One region of the Pantoea sp. PGP6 genome, then DNA from elsewhere that is predicted to be linked to it. Evidence: predicted binding sites of a transcription regulator. Region 1 holds the regulator's gene; the other holds the start of a gene.
What was found. The regulator LexA, encoded in region 1, represses DNA repair genes until DNA is damaged. The targets are predictions, from matches to a motif close to TNCTGTATGTACATACAGNA.

Region 1 (6,871 bases):
AGACCTGATAGCCAGGCTTTACGCGCATGAATGATAAACGTCTCGCATCCACCGCGCTCGGCCACTGTCCCGACAAAATCGGTCAGAAACTGATAGCTGTCCTGTTCATCAATCCCGATGCGCGTTTTCACCGTCACCGGAATCGACACCACATCACGCATCGCTTTGATGCCGTCAGCAACCAGATCGGCTTCTGCCATCAGGCAGGCCCCGAAGCGGCCATTCTGCACCCGGTCAGAGGGACAGCCGACGTTCAGGTTCACTTCATCGTAACCGCGCTGCTCTGCCAGTCGGGCGCAGTGCGCCAGCGCAGCGGGATCGCTGCCGCCCAGCTGTAAGGCGACCGGATGTTCATCCTCGCTATAGGCCAGGTAATCGCCCTTACCATGAATAATCGCGCCGGTGGTCACCATTTCGGTGTAGAGCAGCGTATCGCCGGTCAGCTGGCGATGAAAATAGCGGCAGTGGCGATCGGTCCAGTCGAGCATCGGGGCAATCGAGAAACGTTGCGAAGAAACAGTATCGGTCATGAAGCGCAGATAATCCGGTAAATGAGGGTGATTGAATTCTGTGCAAGGATAACACAAGGGCGGGCGATAGTGCATCGCCCGCCCCGAACTGCGGTATCAAAGAAGATCAGAAATTGAAGCCCAGCTGCATCATCGCGCCCCAGGTATTGTTCGCCCCGACCGAGCCAGCCAGATCCAGATGCACCGCTTTATTAAACGGTGACAGGCCGAAACCGGCGGTTGCGACGTTTTCATCGTTCGAACGCATATCCGCACGATAACCGGCACGTAACTGTAACCAGTCGAGCACCCGATATTCCGCACCGACCGCCGCATACTGGCTGTTTTCCTGCGTTTTGAAACGCTTGGTTTCGGTCAGATCGACATCGCCGGTCACGGTGAACGGACCTTTATCCCAGGCCAGACCGGTGGTGACCAGCGGACGGATCTGGTAAGTATCACGGAAGCCGTTGACCTCTTTGGTCTGCAGATCGCGGGATACCAGGTTTTGACCGGTGATGCCCAGCGTCCAGTTTTCAGCAAACGTGGTCGCCAGACCGGCATCAACGTTAAAGCCGGTGTCCGTGCTGCGATACTGGCTATTGTTGATGTCACTTTTGTCGTAGTTGTAAATGCTGGCGGTGTAGTTATACAGCCAGGTTTTTTGCAATTTCGGCGTGACGCCTACCGACACCGGCTGACCGGCAATGGTGAACTCATGCGCCAGTGCGACGCCATAATCGGTGACCAGCGCCGCCAGGCCGTTGGCGCTGGAGCGCAGATTGTCCTGATCGCCCGGACGCGGAAGCACCGTGCCGTTAGCTACGCCGCGCAGATAGTCGATATCGCTCTGGACCACATTGGCTCGCACATGTGCCGATCCATAGGCTTTGGTGATAAAGGCGAAAGGCAGCGTCTCGTTAGGAATAGTGACCGCCAGCGCCACCCCGGTGTTGCCGTCCGCTTTGTTGCCACGCAAATCACTTAACTGGTTAGCAACATCGCCTGAAGCAGCGCGCACTTCAGGATAGCCACGCAGATAATCGGCAAAGGTCAGGTTGCCGATCACCTCGCGGTAGCGATCAACGGTATCGGTGATGTCATCCACTTTGTCGATCAGGTGATCTTTGTCGGTGACCTGAATACCGGCTGAAGGGAAAATAATACTGACGCTATCGTCGGGTTTAGCTCGCGTCATCAAAGCCGGGTTGGCCAGCACGGCTGAGCCATAAAGAGAAGATGCGACGCCGGTTCCGCCCATGGCATCATTGCGTGCATCATACCAGGTCCCCGCCGCCATGGCGGAAGAAGAAAGGAAAAGCGCGTTCACTACAGCGGTGTACTTCAGCGCTGAGCGTTGAGCGGATTTTTTCACCATTTGCCTGCCATCACCTGAGAAAGTGCCGTTGAAACATTCAACGACTGAATAGTTTGTTAGCCCTATTGTGAACCCTGGCTAACGCGTTATTGCTGTGAATTCAAAGGAAACAGTCGCTTAATTCAAAGGATTGGATGTTTTCCAATCAATAAAACTTTATTTTTGTTCAAAATACCCGGTAATAAATAAAATAATACCAGACATTTCTTAAGTCTTGCTGAACATTACTTCTTAACTCAGTGAGATGCAAAGCAAAAGCGCTGAAAAGGCCACCTTAACCGGTCGGCGAGTGGATCTGATTGGGTGCCGATAGCGGCCTCTCCTGATCCTCACACAGCGTTTTTAATCGACCACCGGCCAGAATTTGCTGTTTTATCAGGCAAAAACCAACCTCTGCGCCGCGAAAATTTGTGTGATAAAATAACATCACTTATCCAGCGGAGAGTTTCCATGTCAAACATGACGTCACAGCAAATAATGACCCAGGCGGAAAAACTGTGCCTGCAGCGCGGCGTGCGTCTGACATCGCAGCGGGCTGAAGTGTTGCGATTAATGGCTGAGCAGCCAGGATCGATCAGCGCTTATGATCTGCTGGATCAACTCCGGGTTAGCGAACCCCAGGCCAAGCCCCCTACGGTCTATCGGGCGCTGGACTTCCTGCTGGAACAGGGCTTTATCCACCGGGTGGAGTCCAATAATAGCTACGTAATGTGTCACCATTTCGAGGCACCGGCACACACCTCGGTCATGCTGGTGTGTGATCGCTGTGCGGCGGTAACCGAAAAGCAGGCGCAGGGAGTAGAGAAGATTATCGCCACACTGGCTGGTGAGGCACAGTTTGCCCTGCGTCATAGCGTGATTGAAGCGCATGGATTATGTGAGAATTGTGTCGAAGTCGAAGCCTGCACCCATCATGAAAGTTGTCAGCACGATCATCAAAGTGAGGGTAAAAAGCGGGGAAAACGCGGGTAATGTGCACATCCTTGTGCGGTTGCCGGTATGAGCGTACCGGCGGGTAGGAGCTTTATCCGTAAATCTTTGTGATTACCAACGGTAATCTTTGTTCTGACCTTCCCAGTCCGTTACTTCACGCTCTGCATCTTCTTTCGCATAGCCGTAACGTTCCTGAATTTTTCCGACCAGCTGATCGCGTTTGCCTTCGATAACCTGCATATCATCGTCGGTCAGCTTGCCCCATTTCTCTTTTACTGTGCCTTTGAACTGCTTCCAGTTGCCGCTCGCTTGATCTTTATTCATGGCAGACCTCTATGTCATCCTTTGGTTACATCATTTATCTTGAAAGAAAACAAAATGACGATATAAAGCGCTGGTTCACTGCGCTGCTTACGGTTAATTGTAGTAGAAGATTTTAGGTTTGCCGGAACAATACAGAATAATCTGTAGCCGGAGGACATCAGATGCCAGCTATCAGGCGTTAAACCAGCTGTTCTGCTGCCAGTGTTTACGCCAGATCAGCCACAGCGACAGGCCACGCAGCGCCAGGAAAACGGTGACCGCCAGCCACAAGCCGTGGTTGCCCAGCAGCGGGACGCTAAGCAACGTCAGGAAGTAACCAAGTGCCGCCACCATCATGCTGTTACGCATCTCCCGGCCGCGGGTTGCACCGATGAACATGCCATCCAGCAGATAGCACCAGACGCCCGCCAGCGGCAGGATCACCTGCCATATCAGATAGCGATCGGCCGCCTGTTGCAGCTGTTCAATCGAGGTCAGCAGCGCCACGATATGCGAGCCGAAACACGCATAAATTACTGAGAACATCAGAGCCACCACCAGCGCCTGTCGGCAGGCAGAATGCCAGACGCGCAGCAGCCTGCTGCCATCTTTCGCGCCATGCGCCTCACCGGCGAAGGCTTCGACTGCGTAGGCAAAACCATCCAGCGCATAGGCGGTAAAGGTGATAAACATCAGCAGCACGGCGTTCACCGCCACCACCTGCGGACCGATACGTGCGCCCAGCACGGTCAGCGAGGCAAAACAGAGCTGCAGCATTAACGAACGCAGCATAATGTCGCGATTAAGACGCAGTAGCCGCTGAATATCGCCGCGCCAGCTCTGCTTCAGCATTGCGGTGGTGATGCCACGTAGTTTCAATACCCGCCAGACCATCACTGCCCCGACGACCAGCGTTATATACTCCGCCAGCGCGGTCGCGGTTGCCGCGCCTGCCACTCCCCAGTGCAGCCCCATCACCAGCCACAGATCGAGCACAATATTGACCAGATTGCCGATCACCAGCAGGATGACCGGCGCACGCGCGTACTGCACGCCCAGCAGCCAGCCAAGGATCACCAGATTTGCCAGGGTGGCGGGCGCACTTAACCAGCGGATCTGAATAAACAGTGCCGCCTGTTGCAAAACTTTGGGATCGCCGCCAATCAGATCGGCCGCCAGCGTAGTAATCGGCGAGCGCAGGCAGATGAACAGCACGCCAGCCAGCAGCGCAATAATTAAAGGCTGGGTCAGCGCACGTGCCAGCGCCATTTTATCGCCGGCACCAAAAGCCTGCGCCGTCAGGCCGGTAGTACTCATCCGAAGGAACAGCAGCAGCATGAAGAGGAAACTGGTGACTGTCGTGCCGACCGCAACCCCGCCCAGATAGACCGGGCTGTCGAGGTGACCAATGACAGCAGTATCGACCACCCCCAGTAAGGGAACGGTGATGTTAGAAAGGATCATCGGCAGCGCCAGCCGCCAGAGGTTTTTGTCGGTAGCCGTTAAAAAACGCATTCGCAGTTCCGTGCTCGGTGTCGCTGCAGAGAGGGGAGCAGCAGCGACAAAATTAGGGCAGACAGAATAGCATCAGACGCTACGAATGCGCGGTTATGTCAGACTCAGAGCCATTCGCCGTTGCGAACCACACCGACCGCCAGACCTTCTACCGTCAGCGACTGGGCGCGCGTATCGACAATGATCGGCTCAAAATCACTGTTTTCAGGCAGCAAATGCACAATAGCACCCTGCTTCTTCCAGCGTTTAACCGTCACTTCATCATCAATACGGGCCACAACAACCTGGCCGTTGCGTACGTCCTGGGTTTTATGTACCGCGAGCAGGTCGCCATCCATAATCCCGATATCTTTCATCGACATTCCACTGACGCGCAGCAGAAAATCGGCAGAAGGTTTGAACAGGCCCGGATCCACTTTGTAATGGGTTTCGATGTGCTCCTGCGCCATGATCGGCTCACCGGCAGCAACCCGGCCAATCAGCGGCAGACCTTCAGATGCTTCTTCTTCCATCAACAGGCGAATACCGCGAGAGGCGCCAGAGACAATCTCAATCACCCCTTTGCGTGCCAGTGCCTTCAGATGCTCTTCTGCCGCGTTCGGCGAGCGGAAACCCAGCTGCGCGGCAATTTCTGCACGCGTAGGCGGCATGCCCGTTTGAGTAATATGGTCGCGAATCAGGTCATAGACCTGCTGCTGCCTGCTGGTTAATGCTTTCATCCCGCCCCCTGGTTGTTTATACAGTCGCTGTGAGTATATACAGGTATTGGTGAAATGGAAACCGATTCTCAGGCAAAACGCGCCATCTGGCGCGTTGTGGAAGGCTTATCGCAAATGCGACCAAAGCAGCGCGATCCAGACAAACAGTGCCAGTAAGATGCTGATCAGCACCGCCGCCGAGCCCATATCCTTTGCCCGTCCGGCTAAAGGGTGGCGCTCCTGGCCAATACGATCCACTACCGCCTCGATGGCGCTGTTGAGGATTTCAACAATGACCACCAGCACCACTGCCCCGATCATCAGGATGCGAGAGACAATATCGACATCCAGCCAGCAGGCCACAATAATGGCCACCAGCGCGGCCAGCGCCTCCTGGCGGAAAGCCGCTTCGTGTTGCCAAGCGGCACGCAGGCCCTGCCATGAGTAACCTGCGGCTTTTACTATTCTTACAAGACCCGTGGCATTATTTGCCATATAAGTGGAACCCTTTCATCGGATTGACGTCAATGTCTGGGCTGCGTGCAAATGGCACCACCACAGATCTTCGCTGCGCTTTCTGGTATGCTTGCGGCGCTTTGCTAACAAGAGGCTTCATGTTGTCTATGTCAGGTTGGCGTAAACTTTATTACAAATTACTGAATTTACCACTGTCGTTTTTGGTAAAGAGTAAGGCCATTCCGGCCGATCCCGTTTCTGAACATGGTCTGGACCCGACCCGGCCCATTATGTACGTTTTGCCTTACGATTCGAAGGCTGACTTACTGACTTTACGCGCGCAGTGCCTGCGGCATCATCTGCCCGACCCGCTTTCTCCGCTGGAGATTGATGGTTCGCTGCTGCCGCGCCACGTTTTTATCCACGATGGCCCGCGTGTGTTCCCCTATTTTGTGCCCAGCGTCGAATCGGTGAAGATTTTTCACGATTATCTGGACCTGCATCGCAATAACCCCAAGCTGGATATCCAGATGCTGCCGGTGACGGTGATGTTTGGCCGGGCGCCTGGTCGTGAGGTTCAGGGCGAAGATACGCCGCACCTGCGGGTGCTGAACGGCGTGCAGAAATTCTTTGCGGTGATCTGGCATGGACGCGACAGTTTTGTCCGTTTCTCGCCGACCGTTTCGCTGCGCCGCATGGCAACCGAACACGGCACCGACCAATCAATCGCCCAGAAACTGGCCCGGGTGGCGCGCATTCATTTCGCCCGCCAGCGGCTGGCGGCGGTTGGCCCACGCTTACCGGCACGTCAGGATCTGTTTAATCGTCTGCTGCAATCGAAAGCGATTGAAAAAGCGGTTGAAGATGAAGCGCGCAGCAAAAAAATCTCCCATGAAAAAGCGCAGCAAAATGCGGTTGAGATGATGGAAGAGATCGCGGCAAACTTCTCCTATGAAGCGATTCGCGTCACCGACCGCGTCATGGGCTGGCTCTGGAGCCGGCTCTATCAGGGCATCAATGTTAATGGCGGCGAAAAAGTCCGTCAGCTGGCGCAGGATGGCCATGAAATCGTCTATGTG
Region 2 (6,871 bases), 3.0 Mb from region 1:
GTATTCGCGGTTGTGGTTATGGTCGACCTTCAGCGGCTACTATGACCGTTTTGGCTGGCAGCCGCAGGGCGAGGCGCTGGAGTATCCCGATAAGCGCGTGCAGCTCTATTATCGGGATATATAAGGTGTGCCAGCCGCACTCGTGGCGGCCGGCAGCGGAGGACTCAGGGTGCCGGATAGGTATAACGGCGGTGGATCGCCTCAATGCCTTCCAGAATCTCTGCATTTAACGTCAGATTGAAGCTGTCGATATTGGTCTGCAGCTGCTCAAGCGTGGTCGCACCGAGCAGGGTGCTGGCAACAAACGGCTGCTGACGCACATAAGCCAATGCCATCTGTGACGGATCAATCTGGTGCTGGCGGGCTAACGCCACATACTCGGCAATCGCCTGCTGCGACTGCTCGCCGCTGTAGCGGGTAAAGCGACTGAACAGGGTATTACGGGCACCGGCAGGCTGCGCGCCATTCAGATACTTACCGCTCAGAGTACCGAACGCCAGGCTGGAGTAAGCCAGCAACTCAACCCCTTCATGCTGGCTGATTTCGGCCAGGCCCACTTCAAAGCTGCGGTTCAGCAGGCTGTAGGGGTTCTGGATGCTGATGATGCGCGGCAGTTCATGCTTCTCCGCCAGTTGCAGATAGCGCATTACGCCCCATGCGGTTTCATTCGACACCCCGATATAGCGAATCTTACCGGCGCGAACCTGCTCGGTCAGCGCTTCCAGCGTCTCCAGCAGCGTCACCTGGGCGGTGGTTTCACTGTACTGATAGCCCAGCTTGCCAAAATAGTTGGTCTGACGCTGCGGCCAGTGCAGCTGATAAAGATCGAGATAGTCGGTATTCAGGCGTTTCAGGCTGGCATCCAGCGCTTCACGGATGTTCTTGCGATCCAGCGCCATGTTAGGGCGAATCGACGCATCATTACCGCGCGACGGGCCCGACACTTTGCTGGCCAGAATGATTTTGTCACGGCTGCCGCGCTGCTTCAGCCAGCTGCCAATGTACTGTTCGGTCAGACCCTGGGTTTCCGGACGCGGTGGTACCGGATACATTTCGGCGGTATCAATAAAATTAATGCCGGAACGAATAGCCAAATCCAGTTGGGCATGGGCGTCGGCTTCACTGTTCTGCTCGCCAAACGTCATGGTGCCCAACCCCAGCTGACTCACTTCCAGCGTGCTATGGGGAATACGATGATAGTGCATTGCCAGCTTCCTTTTCTTTATGGAATGGAATGTTGTGTCCTCAGGGACTATAGCGCGAGCAATGGCGGGGAAGGAAGGGGGAAAAGTCGGGGAAATCGCCTGCCAGCGGGGAATCTGTGGCAGGCGAGACAATTTCGCACTTAGCGTTCAATGATGGTCGAGACCTCATCGCCGTTAATCTGTACTGCGTGACCCGACTGATCGGTGTACTGCACCAGCCCGGTCTCTTTATCAATGGTCGGCTTACCTTCGGTCATAATCATCCGGCCATCTTTCGTTGCCATTACATAATCAGAACTGCATCCGCTTAACATCGCTGCGGTTAGTGCCACAATGGCGATACCTGCCCATCCTTTCATCACGCCTCATCTCCACACATCATCGACTGCAAAAAGTGTAGTAATAAATCGTTTTGCCGGCCGGGTTAATCGTAGGAATCTGAAAATTTGCGGGCGAGCACGCTCGCCCTTGACTTTTCTATGCGGTTTTTTTCTTACTGCGCATCAGGTTAAGGCATTCAACCGCCATTGAGAAGAACATCGCGAAATAAATGTAACCTTTTGGTACATGAACCGCGAAACTCTCCAGAATCAGGGTGAAACCGACCAGAATCAGGAAGGCTAATGCCAGCATTTTGACCGACGGATGGCGCTCAACGAACTCACCAATGCTACGGGCTGCGAACATCATCATCAGCACCGCGATCACTACCGCAGCCATCATGATAAACAGATGATCGGAGAGGCCGATGGCGGTAATCACCGAATCGAGGCTGAAAATAATATCCAGCAGCATGATCTGCACGATTGCACCAAGGAACGAATGGACGTTAGATTTTTGTTCCGCTTCGTTACCTTCAATGGTTTCGTGGATCTCCATGCTCGATTTCCACAGCAGGAACAGACCCCCAGACAGCAGGATCAGATCGCGGGCAGAGAACGCATGGTCCATCAGGGTAAACAGCGGATTCGTCAGTCGGGCGACCCAGGCAATAGAGGCCAGCAGGGCCAGACGCATTAACATTGCGCCTAACAAACCGATACGGCGCGCGCTGGCTTGTTGATGCTTTGGCAGTTTAGCGACCACTAACGACAGGAAAATAATGTTATCAATACCCAGCACCACCTCAAGGATGGTCAGGGTTCCCAGTGCCAGCCAGGCATTGGGATCGGCAATCCACTCAAACATACCTACATTCAATCCTAAACGAAAATTAAACGGGGATTATACGCACTGAATTTGCTTCTCTCCCACAAAATTGCGCCACGTCAGATCAGAATGTCATTGTTAAAGCAGGAAGTGGCGCGCCAGCAGCGGTCCGGTAAAACTCTTTTTCAGGTAGAAACCGCGCGGTAAGGTTAGGATCGGTTGGCCGTGATCGCCAATTCCTTCGGTCAGGGCTTTACTGTTGGCCGCTTTGGGGCGGATTTGTAGCCAGGCACCGTGCCGTGCCGTGATCTGCTCAACCCGACCCAGCACGATCATGTCCATCAGCTCTTCCCAGTCCTGCCGCAGCATCTCATCTTCCTCCGCGTCGGGGCTCCAGAGTAGCGGCGCGCCGACCCGGCGCTGGCGCAGCGGAATGTCCCGCTGACCCTCGACCGGGATCCACAACACCCGCGCCAGTTTGTGTCGCACGTGGCTGGTCTGCCAGGTAACGCCACTGTTACCGGTGAGCGGCGCGACGCAGACAAAGGTGGTTTCCAGCGGTTTGCCACTGGCATCAATCGGGATGGTTTTCAGCTCAATGCCGAGATGGGCGAAATCCTGTTCGGCTTTGCTACCGGCGCTGGCCCCGAGATGCCATTCCAGCAGCATACCCACCCAGCCTTTATCGCGTTTAAGATCGGCAGGCATCGTCAGACCCGCCCGTTCGGCCAGCGTTTCCAGCGTTAACCCGGCTAAATCCTCTGCCCGGGCTAACAGGGTGGCTTCATCTTCAGGTGGTGCTGGCAGGTAGTTCATAGTGAAGACTCGCATTGCTCAAAAAATATACAGTATGTTGCACAGTGGGTTTACCCGAAATATTCACCGTGCTGAGTGGGGATAATAACATGATAGATCGTGCTTTTTTTACCGATTGGCCCTGGCAATATTATCGGACGCTTCAGGTTATCCCAACTTACTCGCAACAATGAACAGGATCTCATACCGGGTTATCCACAGAAAATTGGGATAACCGGCCTGACTGTGCGGTACTGGTTCCATTTACAGCCTTGACTTTCCCACTTTTGACCATAATTTGCCCGCTCTGGCCTAAGGCTGAGCGATTCGTTGTGGATAACATGACGGGTGGTTAAAATTCGCCCAACTGTAAAGAGTGGACAGTTTAATCGGCCATTTAACCTGAGCGTATTTTGTTAATTCATCTATTTTTGTTTTTATAATCATAGGTATAGTAAATTATCGCTTTTTGACGATGCAGACGCGCCTGACAGGGTTATTCAGTTAACTCCCGCGTTCTGCACAAAGCTATCCACAGAAAAGGTGAATAAGATCGGCTTTTCTGACCCCGATTGTTTATAACTAATGGCTTCTCTGTGAGTTATCCCGAAGTTTTACGCTTAACACCCCGTGAATCCAGTGGTTTACCGCCTGTAAGGAGTGTGAAACAATCAGGCTATTCAAATTTAGCTTTGAGGTAGTCCGGTGATCGATGATGATGGCTACCGCCCGAATGTTGGTATCGTAATTTGTAACAGGCAAGGACAAGTGTTATGGGCCAGGCGCTTTGGACAGCACTCCTGGCAATTTCCTCAGGGAGGCATCAATCCCGGTGAAACCGCTGAACAGGCGATGTATCGCGAACTGTTCGAGGAAGTGGGGTTACACCGTAAAGATGTTCGAATACTTGCATCTACCCGTAACTGGTTGCGCTACAAGTTGCCAAAACGTTTGGTGCGTTGGGACACAAAGCCGGTATGTATCGGCCAGAAACAAAAGTGGTTTCTTCTGCAGTTAATGTCTAATGACGCGGATATCAATGTGCAGCACAGCAGCACGCCTGAGTTCGACGGCTGGCGCTGGGTGAGCTTTTGGTATCCGGTGCGTCAGGTTGTCTCCTTCAAGCGCGACGTCTATCGTCGGGTAATGAAGGAATTCGCTGGCGTGGTGATGTCTATGCAGGAGAGTGCGGGGCAGCGAAACAATCCTGCCCATCGACGTAAGAGAGGATAGGCCACGCCCTTTATGCTCACTCAGTTGCGCGAAATTGTAGAAAAAGTGGCGAGTGCGCCGCGTCTGAATGAAGCACTCGACATTCTGGTCAATGAGATCTGTCTGGCGATGGAAACGGAAGTCTGTTCCGTTTACCTCGCCGATCACGATCGTCGCTGCTATTACCTGATGGCGACGCGCGGGCTGAAAAAGCCGCGCGGTCGCACCGTAACGCTGGCGTTTGACGAAGGCATTGTCGGGTTAGTCGGCCGTCTGGCCGAACCGATCAACCTTGCCGACGCGCAGAGTCACCCCAGCTTTAAATATATCCCCGCAGTTAAAGAGGAGCGCTATCGCTCCTTCCTCGGCGTGCCTGTTATCAGCCGTCGCCAGTTGCTTGGCGTGCTGGTGGTCCAGCAGCGGGAACATCGCCAGTTCGATGAGAGTGAAGAATCGTTTCTGGTGACGCTGGCCACGCAGATGGCGGCGCTGCTGTCGCAATCGCAGATGGGCCAGCTGTTTGGCCAGTTCCGCCAGACCCGGGTGCGCGCGATTGCGGCAGCACCCGGTGTGGCAGTGGCACCGGGCTGGGTCGATGAGACGCAGCCGCTGCTCGATCAGGTTTCCGCCGCGTCAACGCTGGATGTTCAGCGTGAACGTGAACGCCTGTCGCTCGCCATGAGCGAAGCTGCCAGTGAGTTCCGCCGCTTCAGCAAACGGTTTAGCGCCAGCGTGCAGAAAGAGAGCGCGGCGATCTTCGACCTTTACTCGCACCTGTTAACCGATGCCCGACTGAAGAAAGATCTGTTCGATGAGATCGAACGTGGATCGGTGGCAGAGTGGGCGGTTAAACAGGTAATCGAGAAGTTTGCCGAACAGTTCGCCCGGCTGACCGACAGCTATCTGCGCGAACGCGCAGGCGATCTGCGGGTGTTGGGTCAGCGGCTGTTATTTCACCTCGATGATTCGCTGGTGGGCACCAATGCCTGGCCGGAGCGCTTCGTGCTGGTGGCCGATGAGCTGACCGCCACCTCTCTGGCCGAGCTGCCGCACGAACGGCTGGCCGGGGTGGTGGTGCGCGATGGTGCCGCCAACTCCCACGCGGCGATCCTGACGCGCGCTATGGGTATCCCGACGGTGATGGGCGCGGATATTCTGCCGCATCAGCTGAATAAACGGCTGCTGATCGTCGATGGTTACCGTGGCGAGCTGTTAATCGATCCCGAACCGGTGCTGGTGCAGGAGTACCAGCGTCTGATCAGCGAAGAAAATGCGCTGAGCAAGATGGCGGAAGGAGTAGTCGATCAACCGGGTGAGCTGAAAAGCGGCGAGCGCGTACAGGTGATGCTCAATGCCGGTTTAAGTCCGGAACATGAGCAGGCGCTGGGCAGCTGGGTTGACGGCATCGGTCTCTACCGCACTGAAATTCCCTTCATGCTGCAAAATGGCTTTCCGTCAGAAGAGGAGCAGGTGGCGCAGTATCAGGGCATGTTGCAGCTGTTTCACAACAAGCCCGTCACGCTGCGCACCCTCGATGTCGGAGCAGATAAACAGCTGCCGTATATGCCGATCAGCGAAGAGAATCCCTGCCTGGGCTGGCGCGGTATCCGCCTGACGCTTGACCAGCCGGAGATTTTTCTGGTGCAGGTCCGGGCGATGCTGCGGGCGAATGCAGCATCCGGCAACCTCAGTATTCTGCTGCCGATGATCAGTCATATTGATGAAATCGACGAAGCGAAACGGCTGATCGATCGCGCCGGTCGTGAAGTGGAAGAGATGCTGGGCTATGCAATTCCCGCGCCGCGCATAGGCATCATGATCGAAGTGCCGTCGATGCTGTTTATGATCCCGCATCTGGCGTCGCGCGTAGACTTTGTTTCAGTCGGCACCAACGATTTGACCCAGTATCTGCTGGCGGTGGACCGCAATAACACCCGAGTGGCCAATCTTTACGACTCGCTGCACCCGGCGATGCTGCGCGCGCTGCATGCCATTGCGCATGAAGCCCGTCTGGCCAATCTGGAACTCTGCCTGTGTGGTGAAATGGCGGGCGATCCGATGTGCGTCGCGCTGCTGGTGGGCATGGGTTATCACCACCTCAGCATGAACGGTAAAAACGTTCCGCGGGTAAAATACCTGCTGCGCCATCTGGATCATGAAGAAGCGCAAAAGTTGAGTGAGCAGGGAATGAATGCGCATACCGCCACCGAGGTTCGTCATCTGGTTTCGACCTTTATGGAGCGTCGTGGACTGGGCGGGCTGATTCGGGGAGGCCGCTAAGCGCCACTTCAGGCTATTTTATTTGCCATTCTGGTCCTGGGCAGTGCTCACAATCCTCACGTACCAGGTGTACGCTCCGGTTGTTGCGCGCTGTACATGACCAGACTGGCTGCAACAATGTACGCCTGACGGGTCAGACTATTTTATTTTATTTGCCATTCTGGCCCCGGGCAGTGCTCACAATCCTCACGTACCAGGTGTACGCTCCGGTTGTTGCGCGCTGTCCGTGA

Region 2: mutH (DNA mismatch repair endonuclease MutH) is a predicted target of LexA. The motif match lies at 3,186-3,205, and genes of this name have one in related genera.

The regions. Positions count from the first base shown of each region.
Region 1 covers NZ_JBQBMA010000001.1:4,009,194-4,016,064, forward strand. Annotated here, with positions in the region: gene dusA (tRNA dihydrouridine(20/20a) synthase DusA) at 1-530, opposite strand, end outside; gene ACLIBF_RS19420 (conjugal transfer protein TraF) at 637-1,887, opposite strand; gene zur (zinc uptake transcriptional repressor Zur) at 2,338-2,859, shown strand; gene ACLIBF_RS19430 (CsbD family protein) at 2,932-3,144, opposite strand; gene dinF (MATE family efflux transporter DinF) at 3,316-4,638, opposite strand; gene lexA (transcriptional repressor LexA) at 4,743-5,357, opposite strand; gene ACLIBF_RS19445 (diacylglycerol kinase) at 5,463-5,831, opposite strand; gene plsB (glycerol-3-phosphate 1-O-acyltransferase PlsB) at 5,960-6,871, shown strand, end outside.
Region 2 covers NZ_JBQBMA010000001.1:975,825-982,695, forward strand. Annotated here, with positions in the region: gene ACLIBF_RS04745 (GNAT family N-acetyltransferase) at 1-124, shown strand, start outside; gene ACLIBF_RS04750 (NADP(H)-dependent aldo-keto reductase) at 165-1,205, opposite strand; gene ACLIBF_RS04755 (YgdI/YgdR family lipoprotein) at 1,346-1,564, opposite strand; gene ACLIBF_RS04760 (TerC family protein) at 1,683-2,393, opposite strand; gene mutH (DNA mismatch repair endonuclease MutH) at 2,493-3,170, opposite strand; gene rppH (RNA pyrophosphohydrolase) at 3,855-4,382, shown strand; gene ptsP (phosphoenolpyruvate--protein phosphotransferase) at 4,395-6,641, shown strand.